DNA from 2 places in the Paenibacillus provencensis genome. Region 2 is predicted to be linked to the other one. Evidence: a T-box and tRNA genes for the amino acid it is inferred to sense, from the RefSeq annotation. Region 2 holds a T-box; the other holds one or more tRNA genes.

Region 1 (7,031 bases), 950 kb from region 2:
AAATCAACAGCCCCCGATCAGCCGTACGTCTATCCGCTGAGTGTAAGGATTTTATGATAAGTTTGACCGTATTCAATTAGTTCGACATCTTAACTTTTATCTTGTTCAGATAGGTGACAAGCTGTTCCACATTCTGCACCGCTTGAGCAAAGCCGATATATCCATCCGGCCGGACAAGAAATAGGGAGCTGAGTGGAATGCCTGCTTTTTTCATCGCTGCTCGGTCGTTGAACTCATAGATTGGGATGGAATTATCGACAGCAAACTGAGCCAATTCCGGAACTGCTTGACCATAGACATGTATCTGCCATTTCATGGATTGCAGCGGCTTGTAATTGTCCTCTGACATCTCTACCCATGGCAAACGGTCGCCTGCGTGCAGATGGCCGGCTTTGCCTTCACTTAGCAGGCTGTCAGGATAATGAATCTGTGTTTGGGACAGCATTTCAAATGCTTTTCTCCGGGCTGGCGGGAGATGGAACAGGACAGGTACAAAAAACGGAATGACCACCTCCATCGCTAATTTGGTATTGATTCCCTTGCCCACCATAATCTGAAATGCTCGGTCTGTCGTTGCTACAAGGGTTCTTGCGAATCCGATTCTTTCCGTTTCATAGGAATCCAGAATTTGCTCGTCTGCTTCTCCCTGAAGAACAGCGGCAAGCTTCCAGGCCAGGTTCATCGCATCCCCAATACCTGTGTTCATCCCTTGTCCTCCTGCGGGACTATGGACATGCCCTGCATCTCCTGCAATAAAGATTCGTCCCTTACGGAAATGCTCGCTGACCCGGTGATGAACGTTAAAGGTAGAGAACCAGTTTACATCTTGAATCTCCGCCTCTGTATTATGAGACGCATAGGGAGCAATAGGGGAAAAATCCTCCGGAAGTCCCTGCTCCAGCACCGGTTTCGGAATAATTCCGATCAATCTGACATATCCGGTCGTGCGCACCGGTGCTGTGAGACAGAATCCGTCATTGTTAAAGCTTACATGCAGGCCATGAATGGGGACAGCACTCTTCACGTCAGCCACATAAAATATCTGCTCATAGGTTCCGCCGGAGAATGAGAGCTCCAGTCCTTTGCGCACCGTACTATGAGCGCCGTCACAGCCGCACATATACTGGAATAGGGCCTCCTCGTACACTTCGTCCTTCGAAAGCACTGCATGAACCGCATTTCCTTCTTCACTGAAAGAAACAAGCTCCGTGTTCCACTCCACACGGTCCCCTCTCTCCTTCAGCGTATTTTCAAGAACCTCCTCATGCTCATCCTGAGGAAGGCTGAGCACATAAGGATAGGGACTTATCCCAAGTCCAATATCCCCCATCTTCATGCGCGCTTTAAGCTCCCCGTCTTTACGAATTTGTAGTTCCTGGATGGGAATTCCCCGCTGAGCCAATTCATCTGCAAGTCCAAGCTGCTGGTAGTACTCCAGTGTTCGCGCATGAACGACAATCGCTCGAGAGGCTTCTCCTGTTCCGCTGTTTTTGTCAATGATACGAAACGGGATTCCCTGCTTCTGCAATGCCAAAGCCAGCACTAAGCCCGTTGGACCGGCGCCGACAATCAATACTTGAGGGTTCATTTGTCTGATTCCTCCTGTACTTCATCCTTATATAAGGAAGCGTATTAATTAACAATGTCGTACGTTATGTATGGTAAGATTGCTTTATTTTACCCTTGAGCCATAACTGCTAAGCAATATATATGCCCTGAATATCCCATTATGTATTGTAAACCACAAGAGCTGAGGGACACGAATCTTTCTATATTCGAAAAACAATATCCTTTTGAGTTTGAAAACATAAAAAAACCCTTACTACGTAAGGGTTTTAGTCAAATATATGGACTCTCAGGGACTCGAACCCTGGACCAATTGATTAAGAGTCAACTGCTCTACCAACTGAGCTAAGAGTCCGTAAGCTCATGCCGCTAAAGGCAGTTGTTACATAAATTAATGTTAACAACTCAGTAAAATCTATTATAACAGATTAAAATAATAAATCAAGCATTTTATTGATATAGGAGAAGAAATCTGATTAATACGGGTTCGTCCATATACCACCAGAATAATGATCAGGAAGTTTCTTGATATCCTCTGGCGTATCAAATCCTCCCGAAAAGTCACTTCCATCGCCTACGACGACATTAACACGAGAATCAGCTTGATCCATCCGGCTCAGAAATTTATCAGGCCAGCCCCATAGCAGAGGTGCAAGCTTATCCGAAATATGGAGCTGAGTATGCTCGCATGCAGCAGGCATATAACCGGTCCAGCCAACAGACAGATAAGGAAGCAAACAACTCTTCATCGTGTCCTTCGACAGTAAATTCTGTTGCTTCGTAGTGATAAATATGCGGCCAGAAGCTCTCCTTCTGCAGGATCACTGCTTTTGACATTAATTAATAATGATTTATCCGGAAATTGCTCTTTAATATCTCATAACTAGCTTTAGATATAATTTCATACTCACCACTCAATCCCTTCAACGCTTTGCTTCGTGTTATTTAGCGTGATGCTCTCAATCCTTCCGCTCTTAACCTTAATAATTTTTTCGGCCATAGGAGCAATAGCGGAATTATGTGTGACCAAGACTACACACTTTTTCATATTTCTATTTAAATCTTGAAGCTGCTTCAAAACAGCTTTGCCTGTTACGTAATCCAACGCTCCGGTGGGCTCATCACAAAGTAAGAGCAAGGGATTCTTCGCCACAGCTCTCGCGAGGGCAACTCTTTGCTGTTCGCCTCCCCATTCTTTCGCTACATTTCTAAATTCAATTAATGTTTTCACTTCTTCCGTCTCCTTCCCGGCATCCTGGATTGTGCTGATCTTTCGCCAACTTTGGATCCGATGAGTTATATAATCAAGTTGATTATATAAATTTAGATGAGCCAAAACCTCCGCCCGCAGACTGCGCTTGAACTAGACCAAAGGCGGGTTCAGTCACGTCCAGCAATTATATTTGTTATGGAGGTAAGGAAAAATTCTCGAGGTCGTCAAACGTTTGACTTCACTCTTGTTTCTTCACGATCTGGACATAAAAAAACCATTAAACACTCAGAATTACCAGTGTTTAATGGGTTTGTTAGTTATGGAGCCTAGGGGGATCGAACCCCCTAATCCGAATCAGACACAAATAAAACTACTACTCTTTCTTATAGACCATTTCCCCACTATCGGAGAATGCCTCTAGTTTATCTTCGTTAGAGTAAGGTTCTTCTAGAATTGCGTACCATAATGTGGTCCCATCTCCAAACTTTATTATTTTTGCAGGCTCCCCATTTACCTTCACCTGGGTTATTCTTTCTTGATTTACTGAGCCAAAAACAGCCCTAAACGGCTTATCATTTGTATACTCCCAAACATAAGAAATCGGCAGATCTGTTTCCACTAAAGACGCGCTGCCAGAACTATCTACAAGTTGCCACTTTCCAGAATTATACTCCACATAACTCGAATCAATGCCGTTATCCTTTACATAAAAAGCGACCACTCCATTCCCTTTTATTTCATAATGTAGTATTCGCTCAGCATGTATATCTGCTTCTTTAAGCACATTATCTAGTTCATCTTGAAGACTCACATGAGCTGTTTTATCAGAGCATCCTGAAAGGATTAGTAAAATTAAAATCATAAGCAATAAAATTTTCGTTTTCAATGTTATATCAAGCTCCTTGTTAGAAAATTAACACGGATATTCAACATAAATTAATTAGCGTTGCCGATACTTGTTCGAGGGTAACGATTTATATATAATTTTGTTTGTAAAAGTGAAAGTCCATTCAGTTGTCATATCCTGAACGGATCTCTTTATACGATATATGATATGCATTAGTTACGCTACCAAAATAATTATTCTTATTCAATTTCGCGTTCAAAGGTGTAGATTAATATTTAACAAATTACAGGAACCGCGCCCATCGCTGCGATAAGGGGAGCGCATATCTGCGAAGTGTCCCCGTAGACAGTCACCGACTAGAAAAACGAAAAAAACCGCTAAAATAGCGGTTTTTCTACGAGTATGGAGCCTAGGGGGATCGAACCCCTGACCTCATCGCTGCCAGCGATGCGCTCTCCCAGCTGAGCTAAGGCCCCATCATATGAAGCTATATTTACAAGACTCACTTTAAAATCATTCGTCTAGTACGCAAAAATTAGTGTAACATAACTCGGTATAATTAGGCAATATGTCACCCTGCTATTTTAAGCTAATTAATTACACTTATATTGAATACCTTGGCCCATCTGCATTTTTTCATCATTGTCATTCCTCACTTATATCCCAAGCAGGGTTCCACACCACTTCCCACAAATGTCCGTCGGGATCCATAAAGTGCCCGGAATATCCTCCCCAGAACGTTTCATGTGCAGGATCACAGATCGTGGCCCCGGCTTTACGTGCCTGCTCCATCACGGAATCCACCTCTTCCTTGCTGCCCACATTATGTCCAATCGTCATTTCAGCTGAGCTCGGAGAAGTCAGCGGTACTTTAGCTTCATAGGCAAGGTCTCTTCGATCCCAAATCGCGAGCTTTACACCAGCCTGCAATTCAAAAAAAGCAACCGCTCCATGCTCAAATTCCTTACCGATAATTCCCTCAGTAGGAAATCCCAGTCCATCTCTATAGAATTCAAGCGATCTCTCCAGATCATTTACCCCGAGTGTAAGGACGGTTATATACGGTTTCATTACTAATTTCCTCCCCTTGTCATAAGTGTTGAATCTCTAGGCACCATCCTACGCCCAATTGAATACATTTACCAGTAAAACAGAAACCGAAGCGGAGGAGTGACAACAATGGTAGTGACTTATATGGACTACACTTCACCAAATGTGCAGTTTTTTGATGATGTAAATAAGAATCGGTTCTTTACCAAAGACAGTGGTAACTATATCAACGTTCTTGGCAGACAACAGATGAATACAATCGGAGAAGCCTCTCTTCTAGATATCAATTTAACCAGAGGCAATGTAGTGGAACCCCATGTGCATCAAAATGCATCCGAGCTTGTCTATGTTGTGACTGGGGAAGCGGTGGTCTCCTTTATTAATCCTTTTACCAAAGAGGTACTTAACTTTACTGCAGGTCCTGGTCAATCCGTACTTGTTCCCCAAGGGTGGATTCATTGGGAGGTTGCGAATAAGGACAATACAAAGATCATCGCCATCTTTGATGCCCGGCAGCCTGAATTTATCGGAATATCTGATTTCCTGCGCCTGGCACCAACGAATACCATCGCCCATACTTATTGTCTGGATGAAGCCATGTTGAAAGAAACGCTTGCTCCAATCAAAGATACGACGGTCATTGGCCCTCCTGCAGACTGCAACAAATACCATCAGCCGCAAACCGGAGTTCAGGGAACATCCTACAACAATCCCATGATGGCACCGCAGGGATATCAAGAACATATGATACAGGGTCCTCCTAGTATGCAAGGAGTTCAAAGCTATTCAGGCCAGATGAAAAAAGATGGCTACTCCCGTCAAATCATCGGAAATGGACAACGTAACAATGACTAAAAAGTAATTTGAAAATGCATTGTATTAGACTTACATCAATCACTTTAAAATAGAAGCCTTCGGAGCTCAAAGTAATGAGCCTGAAGGCTTTCATTTTAGTTGCTTGAATTTATACCTGATCAACCAAAGCTTTAAGATCTAGTCTTCATCTACACCTTTAGACAACAGCGTCTTCAATTCCTTCATAAACATGTTGATGTCTTTGAATTGTCTGTAGACCGAAGCAAAACGAACATAGGCGACCTCATCCACAGGGTATAGCTGCTCCATGACGAGCTCTCCAATCTCCCGACTCTCAACCTCGGCAATCGCCGTATTACGCAGAGATTTCTCTACTTCTGACACAATGGAATCGAGCTGCTCCACGGATACAGGCCTCTTCTCACAGGCACGAATCAGTCCTCGCAGCAATTTCTCTCTGCTGAATTCCTCTCTGCTTCCATCCTTCTTGATTACAATCAGAGGCGTCTCTTCTATCGTTTCAAAGGTAGTAAACCTTCGATTACACTTTTCACATTCTCTGCGGCGGCGTATGGATTTGTTTTCATTGGCTGGGCGAGAATCAAGCACTTTGGTACCGCTATAAGTACAGTACGGACACTTCAAGCTCACTCACCTCCTTAATTGCATATAGTTACCAATCACTTTTTAAATAAAAAAGTCATGAAAAATCGAGATGCGAGACATAATACTTTTACCAACCTGCAAGGAGGTGAAAGCAATGGCACAAGGTAGCAGCGGTAACTCCAACCAATTGGTAGTCGCTAAAGCACATGGCGCTCTCGAACAAATGAAATATGAGGTTGCTCAAGAGCTTGGAATCAGTATTCCACAAGATGGTTACCAAGGTAACATGACATCTTATGAGAACGGTTCGATCGGTGGTTACATCACTAAACGTCTTGTAACAATCGCTGAACAACAACTAGCTGGACAATTTCAATAATAAGATTTCATAAGAAGTATTGGGCATGGCTTGACCTGTTAAGCCTGTCCAGTGCTTCTTTTATTATTCACGCTATAATTAAAATTCCTTATAAATGTCCTTATACTGATTATAATAGTAAATGACGCGCTGGACATAATGTCTCGTCTCACCGATGGGAATTTCCCCAATGGTATCCAGATGACCGTCCCATTTACCTTCCTTGATCCAGCTCCCTACATTCCCTTGTCCTGCATTATAGGCTGCAATAGCTGCTATGGGATTGCCTTCAAAATGATCTGACAGATAGTCTAGATACCAGGTTCCCATCTGAATGTTGGCGTCCGGCTCATGCTTCAGCTCTTCGAGTGTGACATTGTCTAGTTTTGCTGTTTCAAGGATCCAATTGGCTGTATCGGGCATGAGCTGCATTAATCCGATCGCGCCTTTCTTAGACTCCCTGCTCAGCTTGTAATTGGACTCTACTCGAATAATGGAGGCGACCAAAAAAGGATCCACCTCGTAATTCTCGGAATGGGTGCGAATTTGTTCTTTATAATGGATAGGATAAAACC
Region 2 (7,031 bases):
GGCCGTTCATACGATTTGCTCGTAAGCCACACCACCGTTGTGTTCTCGCGCTATATCTAGCTCGCTTAGCAGCATCGACAAAGCACGGATGATTCGCGCTCGATTGGGCGATCGCTCTGCAACAGCTGCTTGCCTTGATCCATGAAGTGGTGTCGAAAGCGGGCAAAAAGCTTTCGTTCCTTATTCGGCGTCATCTCCAGCAGTGGATTGTCGCTTTGCCCAGTTGCATCAAGGCTTATCTGCCGATTTCAAGCTGCGAAAGTTGAGTTGCTTTCGGTTTATTATTTAATCATTTTTAAAAAGCTCTTTATTATCTTTTCACTGTAGTCTTCAAGGCTTAATTCATTTTGAGGCAATGACATTGACGCTGATAAAGCACCCCGAATGACAATTGCAATCACTTGAGGATCAAAATCACCAAATTCTTTAGACTCTTGTCCTTTGTAAAGAATCTCTTTCAACAAAACATTTAATTGATCTTCATCATTAATTTCTGCCAGATAATAAGGGACGTTGTCTGGCGTGCGAGCATTAAAAACAATTTCAAGTAAAGCAGTGTTATATCCACGGTTTGTACCCTGGTAGGCTAAACTTGCTTCTATAAAAACCATTAATTTCTCCATATACGTTTGTTTCTGTTCTACTTTTCCCTTAATAAACGCTCGCTCTTGTTCAACCAAATACATCAAAGTATTTTTCATCAAATCTTCCTTACCAGAGAAATGATAAGATATAAGTCCTGTACTTATATTTGCTTTATTTGCTATTTTGGAAAGGCTCGTGCTGAGATAACCAATTTCTGTTAAAACCTCTATAGCAGCTTTAATGATCTGTTCTCTCCGTGCATCAGCTATCAAAGATTGTTTGTTTTCCATTTATTCATCCACCTTCATTTTAAACTGATTGTTCATTTTTTATTTTGATCGTTCAATCAAATTTTATTTTAAGCACTTTTCAATTTCCTGTCAATGTTTTGTTCTTGGCCCTCTACATTTCTTGAAAATTCTTGATCAGTCTAATCATCTTTGCTAACCTCCGTCAATGAAATCATATCGGGAATGAAATAAAATTCTTGTCATTGTGTGTTGACTTTTAATTAGGTTTGTGACAAATCGGTAATCGGACCATTTTCTTGTCCCTCGTCACTTTTTTAAAATTGACACAAAGTTCCCTTAGCAAAACGGCTCGCCCCTTTCCAAAAAGACCTGGATCGTCTGGATAGCATTCCGGGAATCGCAGCCCGAACGGCCGAGCAAATCCTTGCCGAGATTGGCACGGACATTGCTTCTCGTTTCCCGAGTGCAGCTCATTTATGCTCATGGGTTGGCCTTGTTCCAGGTCACAATGAAAGCGCAGGCAAACGCAAGTCCTCCAAAACACATAAAGGCAATAAATATTTCCGATCCGCACTCATCGAAGCTTCTCACTCCATACGGGGATCAGATCATTATCTCGGTGCCCAGTACAGGCGAATTGCAGCTCGCAAAGGAAGGCAACGCGCAGCTGTTGCCGTAGCCCACTCCATCATGACCATTGCTTACCATTTACTAACCAGGCAAGAAGATTATAAAGACTTAGGTTCCGATTATTTTGAGAAACGGCACCAAGACGCGATCGTCAAACAGACTGTTCGAAAGCTAGAAAACCTTGGATTTACTGTAACTCTGGTCACTTCGGAAGCATCCTAATTAACCTTCTCAAACCAAGAGACGCAGCTTTTTTAAAAATCTTGTAAGCTGCGCCTAGTTTCGTATTGTTTTTTAGAGTTACGCTATGAGTTAATTTTCAGGGTAGCTTAACAAAAAAGGAGCAGCGCCGACTGGCAAACTGCTCCATTACTGTTTTGATCTAACGTTTCCCGTTATCTTAATCATAAAACCCTTTTGGTGCAGTTGCCTGGCGTCATTAGACCTATTTCGCTTGCGGTGAATGAATTATGCTTTTAGCATACCACACTTGAACCTTTGGCCACATCCACGCCTACAACAGGTTCCATTTCCTCACTCCTCGTCTTTGATTTCGCCGGCTAGTTCCACGATGGTTCCAAATCCATAGCTTCGCTTGTTATGCGAGGTCATCGTCCCTACCAGCTCAAACATGGAGTTTTAGAGGTCGTGGGAGAACCGTTTTTATTACGAGGTCAAAGCCCCTAAAGCCCCTGCGTTCTCCCGGCTTCCCCCATCGTAAAACGACCACAAAAAAAGGCCAACCAGTAATTACTGGCTAACCTGATAATAAGAAAAGCAGCTAAAATAGCGACTTTCAATGGGAATATGTTCTTGTCCCCCGACAAACGTTAATCGACACTACTACTGAATTTTCATTTAGTCCCCTTTCTTGCAGTAAAAAAGCAATTCGGATTTAATCCGAATTGCTTTTTCTTTGAATACTGTGCTCCGGTACCGCCAACGGAAAGGCGAAGCGATGTCAAACCCTCTTCGTTTGCCGGATTTATCATTCATCCTGGATTCCCGGCAACTCATAACGTTGTTACAAATGGCAATCCTAAAACATCAGCTATTGTTCCGCGTTCTGGAAATATTTATTAATTACTCCTTTAATCCTTCTAACTCCAGCAGCAGAAGATTGTTCTTTTTTAATACTGAACTTTCCTAAGTTTGTTGTATCTTCTACATGAGGTCCTCCACATACTTCTCGACTCCAAACTTTCCCTTCGTTATCTTTGATTGTATACACCTTAACGATATCCGGATATTTATCCCAAAAATTCCCTTCAACATTACTTTCTTTCGCTTCAATTTTAGGCATCTCTGAAATATAGGTAACTGCTTTTGATAAAATCGCATCATTCACATACTTTTCCACCTCAGCTATTTGCTCTGGCGTAAGTTTTTCATCATGATTGAAGTCAAACCGTAATCGTTCTGAAGTAATATTACTTCCTTGTTGATGAACATGATCACCTAAAACTTCCCTTAAACCAGCAAGTAATAAATGAGATACCGTGTGCAGCGCTGTTGTTTCTGTTGAATGTTCAGCTAATCCACCTTTAAATTTACCCGCAGAAGCAGTTCTGCTCTTTTCAGCATGTTTCTTTGCCGCCTCTATATAAGACGCCTTGCCCTCCACGCTATATCCATTTTCAGTTAGAAACTCTTCCGTCAACTCCAAGGGAAACCCATATGTTTCGTAAAAATAAAAGGCATCCGCACCTGTAACTTTACCCTTATTCTTAAGATGTTTTTGTATTTCAATTTCTCCTTGTTGTAAAGTTCTATAGAAAAGATTTTCTTCCTTATTTACTATTTCGATAACTTTCTTTTTATTACCGATCAAATCTTCATAAGCTGTTGCTTCATCTATATAAACTTCAGACAACTCACCCACAAAACTTCCTTGTATACCTATTTTTTTACCTGCACGAATCGCCCTTCTTAATAACCTTCTTGTTATATACCCTGCATCACTATTAGCTGGCTCCGCACCATCATTAATTAGAAAAGTAGCCGCTCTCACATGATCAAGTATGATTCTAAACGACTTTAAATCGTCAGTATATTGTTTACCACTTAACTCCATCAATTTTTTCTTGGGATTAAGGAAGAAAGCCGTATTATAAATATCCTTGTCACCATTAAGGGCTGTTGCAACCCTTTCTAATCCGCCTCCATAATCAATATTGGGATTTTGCATTTTTACAAATCCTGTGTCTTCTTTTTTGTAACACATAAATACGTTGTTCCCAATTTCTAAAAACCTCTCGCTTACAGAAGCAGGATGATCCAGTGAATCACCGCCTGGTTCAAGATCATAGAACATTTCACTATCAGGCCCACCCGGTTCACCAACAGGCATATCCAATGGACTTCCGGCTCGGCTCCACCAATTTTCTTTTTCATCGTATAAGAATATTTTCCCACCTCTAGATGCCCCATATTGATAGGGATCATCTTCAATGATAGGTTCTATACCAACTGATTTAAATTTTTCTGACCAGATTTGAATGGCTTCCGTATCTTTCTGTATATTCAAATCATCACTTCCTATAAAAGCACTGATATACAGCCTGCCAGGATCAATTCCTAATTCGATAATATGCCAATTCCAAATGGCATCGATTTGCTTTTTCTTATAGTTATTTTCATTTGCTTCAAACTCCCATCGACCTATCATTTCAAAAAATGTCAGATGCGACGTATCTCCTACTTCATCAATATCCACTGTCCTTAAACACTTCTGAATATTAGCAATCTCATTACCTATCGGATGCTTTTCCCCCAATAAATATGGAACCATAGGTTGCATTCCACTTCCTGTAAACAACGTTGAGGGATCATTTTCTGGTAACAAGCTAGAAGAGGGCACTTGGCTAGCCCCTATTCCTTTCATAAAATCAATATATGACTTTCTTAAGTCATCTGGTGTCATTTTCACCATGTTCAATACCTCCATTTCAATTATTATTTATTCTCGGAAAATTATTTTGCAAATAATTAAACGAGAAGAAATAAAACAAAAAAAGCCCTGAGCTGACATATTTCTTGTCAACTTAGGGCGAACTATTATGTCCGTGTTACCACCTAATTTCAGATTTCTCTGCACTCTATCAATACGGGATATCTCCGATATTGTTTCCTGAATAACGGTGGAACTCCGTTGAAGCCTACTAAGATTCCTCTGTTCGGTTCACAGCTCCGAGACTGCTTCACTATTAGATCAATGAAGATTCGCACCAACCATCTTCTCTCTGTGAGATCCCTAATACCTACTATTTCTCATCATAGCCTTTTCGTTTTAAGTTAAACCAATGGTATCACACCCAACTTGCTCCGTAAATTAACATTTTTGTTAAATTATGAAAAGGAAGAAATTAGTTGATCTGCCCTTTTCTTTGAAGGTTATTGCTTGTTAAAGAGATAGGATTCATTCGTTGATAAACTTCACAAATTCACTTTTCAGCCAATGCTGATTGGTTATTGATCCAGAAGGAATAGGTATCCACCAAAACACAATTCGTAAGAACCAAGAACTTTAAACCAACACTGGGTGTGCTTCTGAGAGAGGGAATTGCTGAACAATTACCTGGAAAGCGGTCAGCAGGAGGCCTTCCGTCAGCCTTTGATTTGTCCAAAGCAGTTCGGTAAGAAACTTGTTCGCAGTGGAGCCTCACTAGCCATAACTGCCGTGCTTTTATATTCGCAATTGAAAACGATTGAGAATCAAAATTATCTCTACAACATGGAATTTATCAATTTGACTTTCATAATAGCATTTAAAGGCATATTACATTATCAATTGTTTTCACTTTGTATTATTTCAAAAATTCTTTTTTTATATATGCCTCAACAGTTTTTTGAAGCTGCTTATGCTCATAATTGCCATTTTTTGTGGTGTGCAAGATTTCATTGATTGAATATTCATTTTATCTAATTCATGCTGATATGGGCATTCATAGTTAAAATGTTCCACTTCTTTGGCTGCTAAATGCTAAAACTCAATCCTGCAAGATGAACTGCTCTTTTTAAAGGTGTGGTAATCCATTGAAATTAGAGGAGCATTTCGAGTAAAAAACAATCAAAAATACAATAACTTTAGGATAAACACCCCGACGGATGCAACAATAGGGACAATCCACTGTACCGAGGAACTCATTTTCTGCTCTTTTTCCTTCTCTCCTGGCGGGTCAAATCGGCTTAAGAGCCATTTGCAAATAAAGAAGCAAATTATTGATGCACCCAAGGTTAGTAAAAGGATACCCGCACCGGGACCCTCAGGTCTCGAAATTCCCTCAAGCATATCTCCGCCCTGTAAATAGGAACTGAGCACATAAACCGAATTGGTCAACAAATGAACGATGATCCCCGGAATGATGGAGCCTGACTTGATCACCAGCAGTGAAGAGACAAAGGCCGCTCCGAATAATTCGATCAGCCTGTAAGGATTATCGTGGAAAATAGCGAACAAAAAAGAGCTGGCCGCTGCTGCAAACCACATTCCACGCCATGCATATCCCGTTATCAGCACTCCCCGGAACAACAGCTCTTCGCAAATCGGCGGGATAATTCCAATACTAACCAATAGGATAAATAAAGAGAGCAGGGAATCCGCAACCGGATAATGCGATGTCTGATAAGGAGCGCCCAACCATACAGAAAAAACCTCGGTAACCTGATGAAAAAACAATAAAATAATTTGACATAGGGCGTAGATTAGCAGTGAAAGCATAACATTTTTAAATGAAACTCTATGAAGTCTGAACACGGTAATAAGAGATATTTTCCGATACCGGCACCATAATACGGCGGGGAGCACGTTCAGTCCGATCTGCCCTACGGCAACATAACCCATAAATAAGTATAGGTCCTCATGGTGCCTATTCCCTTGCCCGCTCATCCATGCAGACAGAAGGATCCCGGTGACATAGGAAACAAAGAATATCCAGCCTGCACTCTTCATTGTTAGTTGGTTATTCATTTTATTTGTACCTTTATACGCTTTGTAGATAGTTCATCCTCCTTGCTGCAATACTGCAAGATCAAAGTGAGCTTGAAAATCCATATCTAAACCTTCTTTCTATTATTATTTGACTAGCATCTTAAAATCGTAAATATGAACACTATCTTTTCCGATTTGCTCTTTAATGCCCTTTACGGGTAAGATGGATTTTTTTTCACCATCCAGTGTATAAGTTTCGATTATATGATCTCCGCTCTCTTGATTTTTCCTGAAAAAGTACACAAGATTGTCGGTAAAATGAACTTGCTCATCTTGAAGCATAGAAGTTCTCGTATAGTTTTCAAAATGGAACTTTTTATTCAAGGACTCTGCTTCAGGATCATAAGCATAGACATCACCGTAACCGTCCGCATAATAGATCAACCCGTCGTGAACATGAATGCTGTCCTTGTTATAAAGGAAATAATCTGAACTATAGCCGGGGTAACTCTTTAATTCATGTATCTTGGCATCAGAAGGTTCTTCAGGGTTAATCTCCAATAACTTGAGCTCAGCATTACCTAACGACGAGTCTGAGAAAATACCTAAAAGCCGATCCTTATACGGTATAAAGC

The links. A T-box is a leader RNA that pairs with one kind of tRNA and senses whether it is charged. The one in region 2 lies ahead of ACFQ3J_RS06950 (alanine--tRNA ligase), so its partner is inferred to be a tRNA-Ala.
Region 1: it encodes a tRNA-Ala, which carries the amino acid that the T-box ahead of ACFQ3J_RS06950 (alanine--tRNA ligase) is inferred to sense. The anticodon was not compared.

Annotation. Positions count from the first base shown of each region.
Region 1 covers NZ_JBHTKX010000001.1:2,391,410-2,398,440, forward strand. Annotated here, with positions in the region: gene ACFQ3J_RS11510 (TIGR03943 family putative permease subunit) at 1-57, shown strand, start outside; gene ACFQ3J_RS11515 (FAD-dependent monooxygenase) at 77-1,588, opposite strand; tRNA gene ACFQ3J_RS11520 (tRNA-Lys) at 1,849-1,921, opposite strand; gene ACFQ3J_RS11525 (hypothetical protein) at 2,043-2,315, opposite strand; partial or broken gene ACFQ3J_RS11530 (ATP-binding cassette domain-containing protein) at 2,474-2,755, opposite strand; gene ACFQ3J_RS11535 (hypothetical protein) at 3,153-3,665, opposite strand; tRNA gene ACFQ3J_RS11540 (tRNA-Ala) at 4,030-4,102, opposite strand; gene ACFQ3J_RS11545 (VOC family protein) at 4,272-4,697, opposite strand; gene ACFQ3J_RS11550 (cupin domain-containing protein) at 4,806-5,531, shown strand; gene nrdR (transcriptional regulator NrdR) at 5,670-6,137, opposite strand; gene ACFQ3J_RS11560 (alpha/beta-type small acid-soluble spore protein) at 6,253-6,477, shown strand; gene ACFQ3J_RS11565 (lytic transglycosylase domain-containing protein) at 6,556-7,031, opposite strand, start outside.
Region 2 covers NZ_JBHTKX010000001.1:1,442,863-1,449,893, reverse strand. Annotated here, with positions in the region: gene ACFQ3J_RS06970 (hypothetical protein) at 1-10, opposite strand, end outside; partial or broken gene ACFQ3J_RS06965 (IS4 family transposase) at 1-266, shown strand, start outside; gene ACFQ3J_RS06960 (TetR/AcrR family transcriptional regulator) at 282-875, opposite strand; partial or broken gene ACFQ3J_RS06955 (transposase) at 1,173-1,688, shown strand; gene ACFQ3J_RS06950 (alanine--tRNA ligase) at 2,518-4,398, opposite strand; T-box leader at 4,509-4,752, opposite strand; gene ACFQ3J_RS06945 (CPBP family intramembrane glutamic endopeptidase) at 5,536-6,435, opposite strand; gene ACFQ3J_RS06940 (hypothetical protein) at 6,541-7,031, opposite strand, start outside.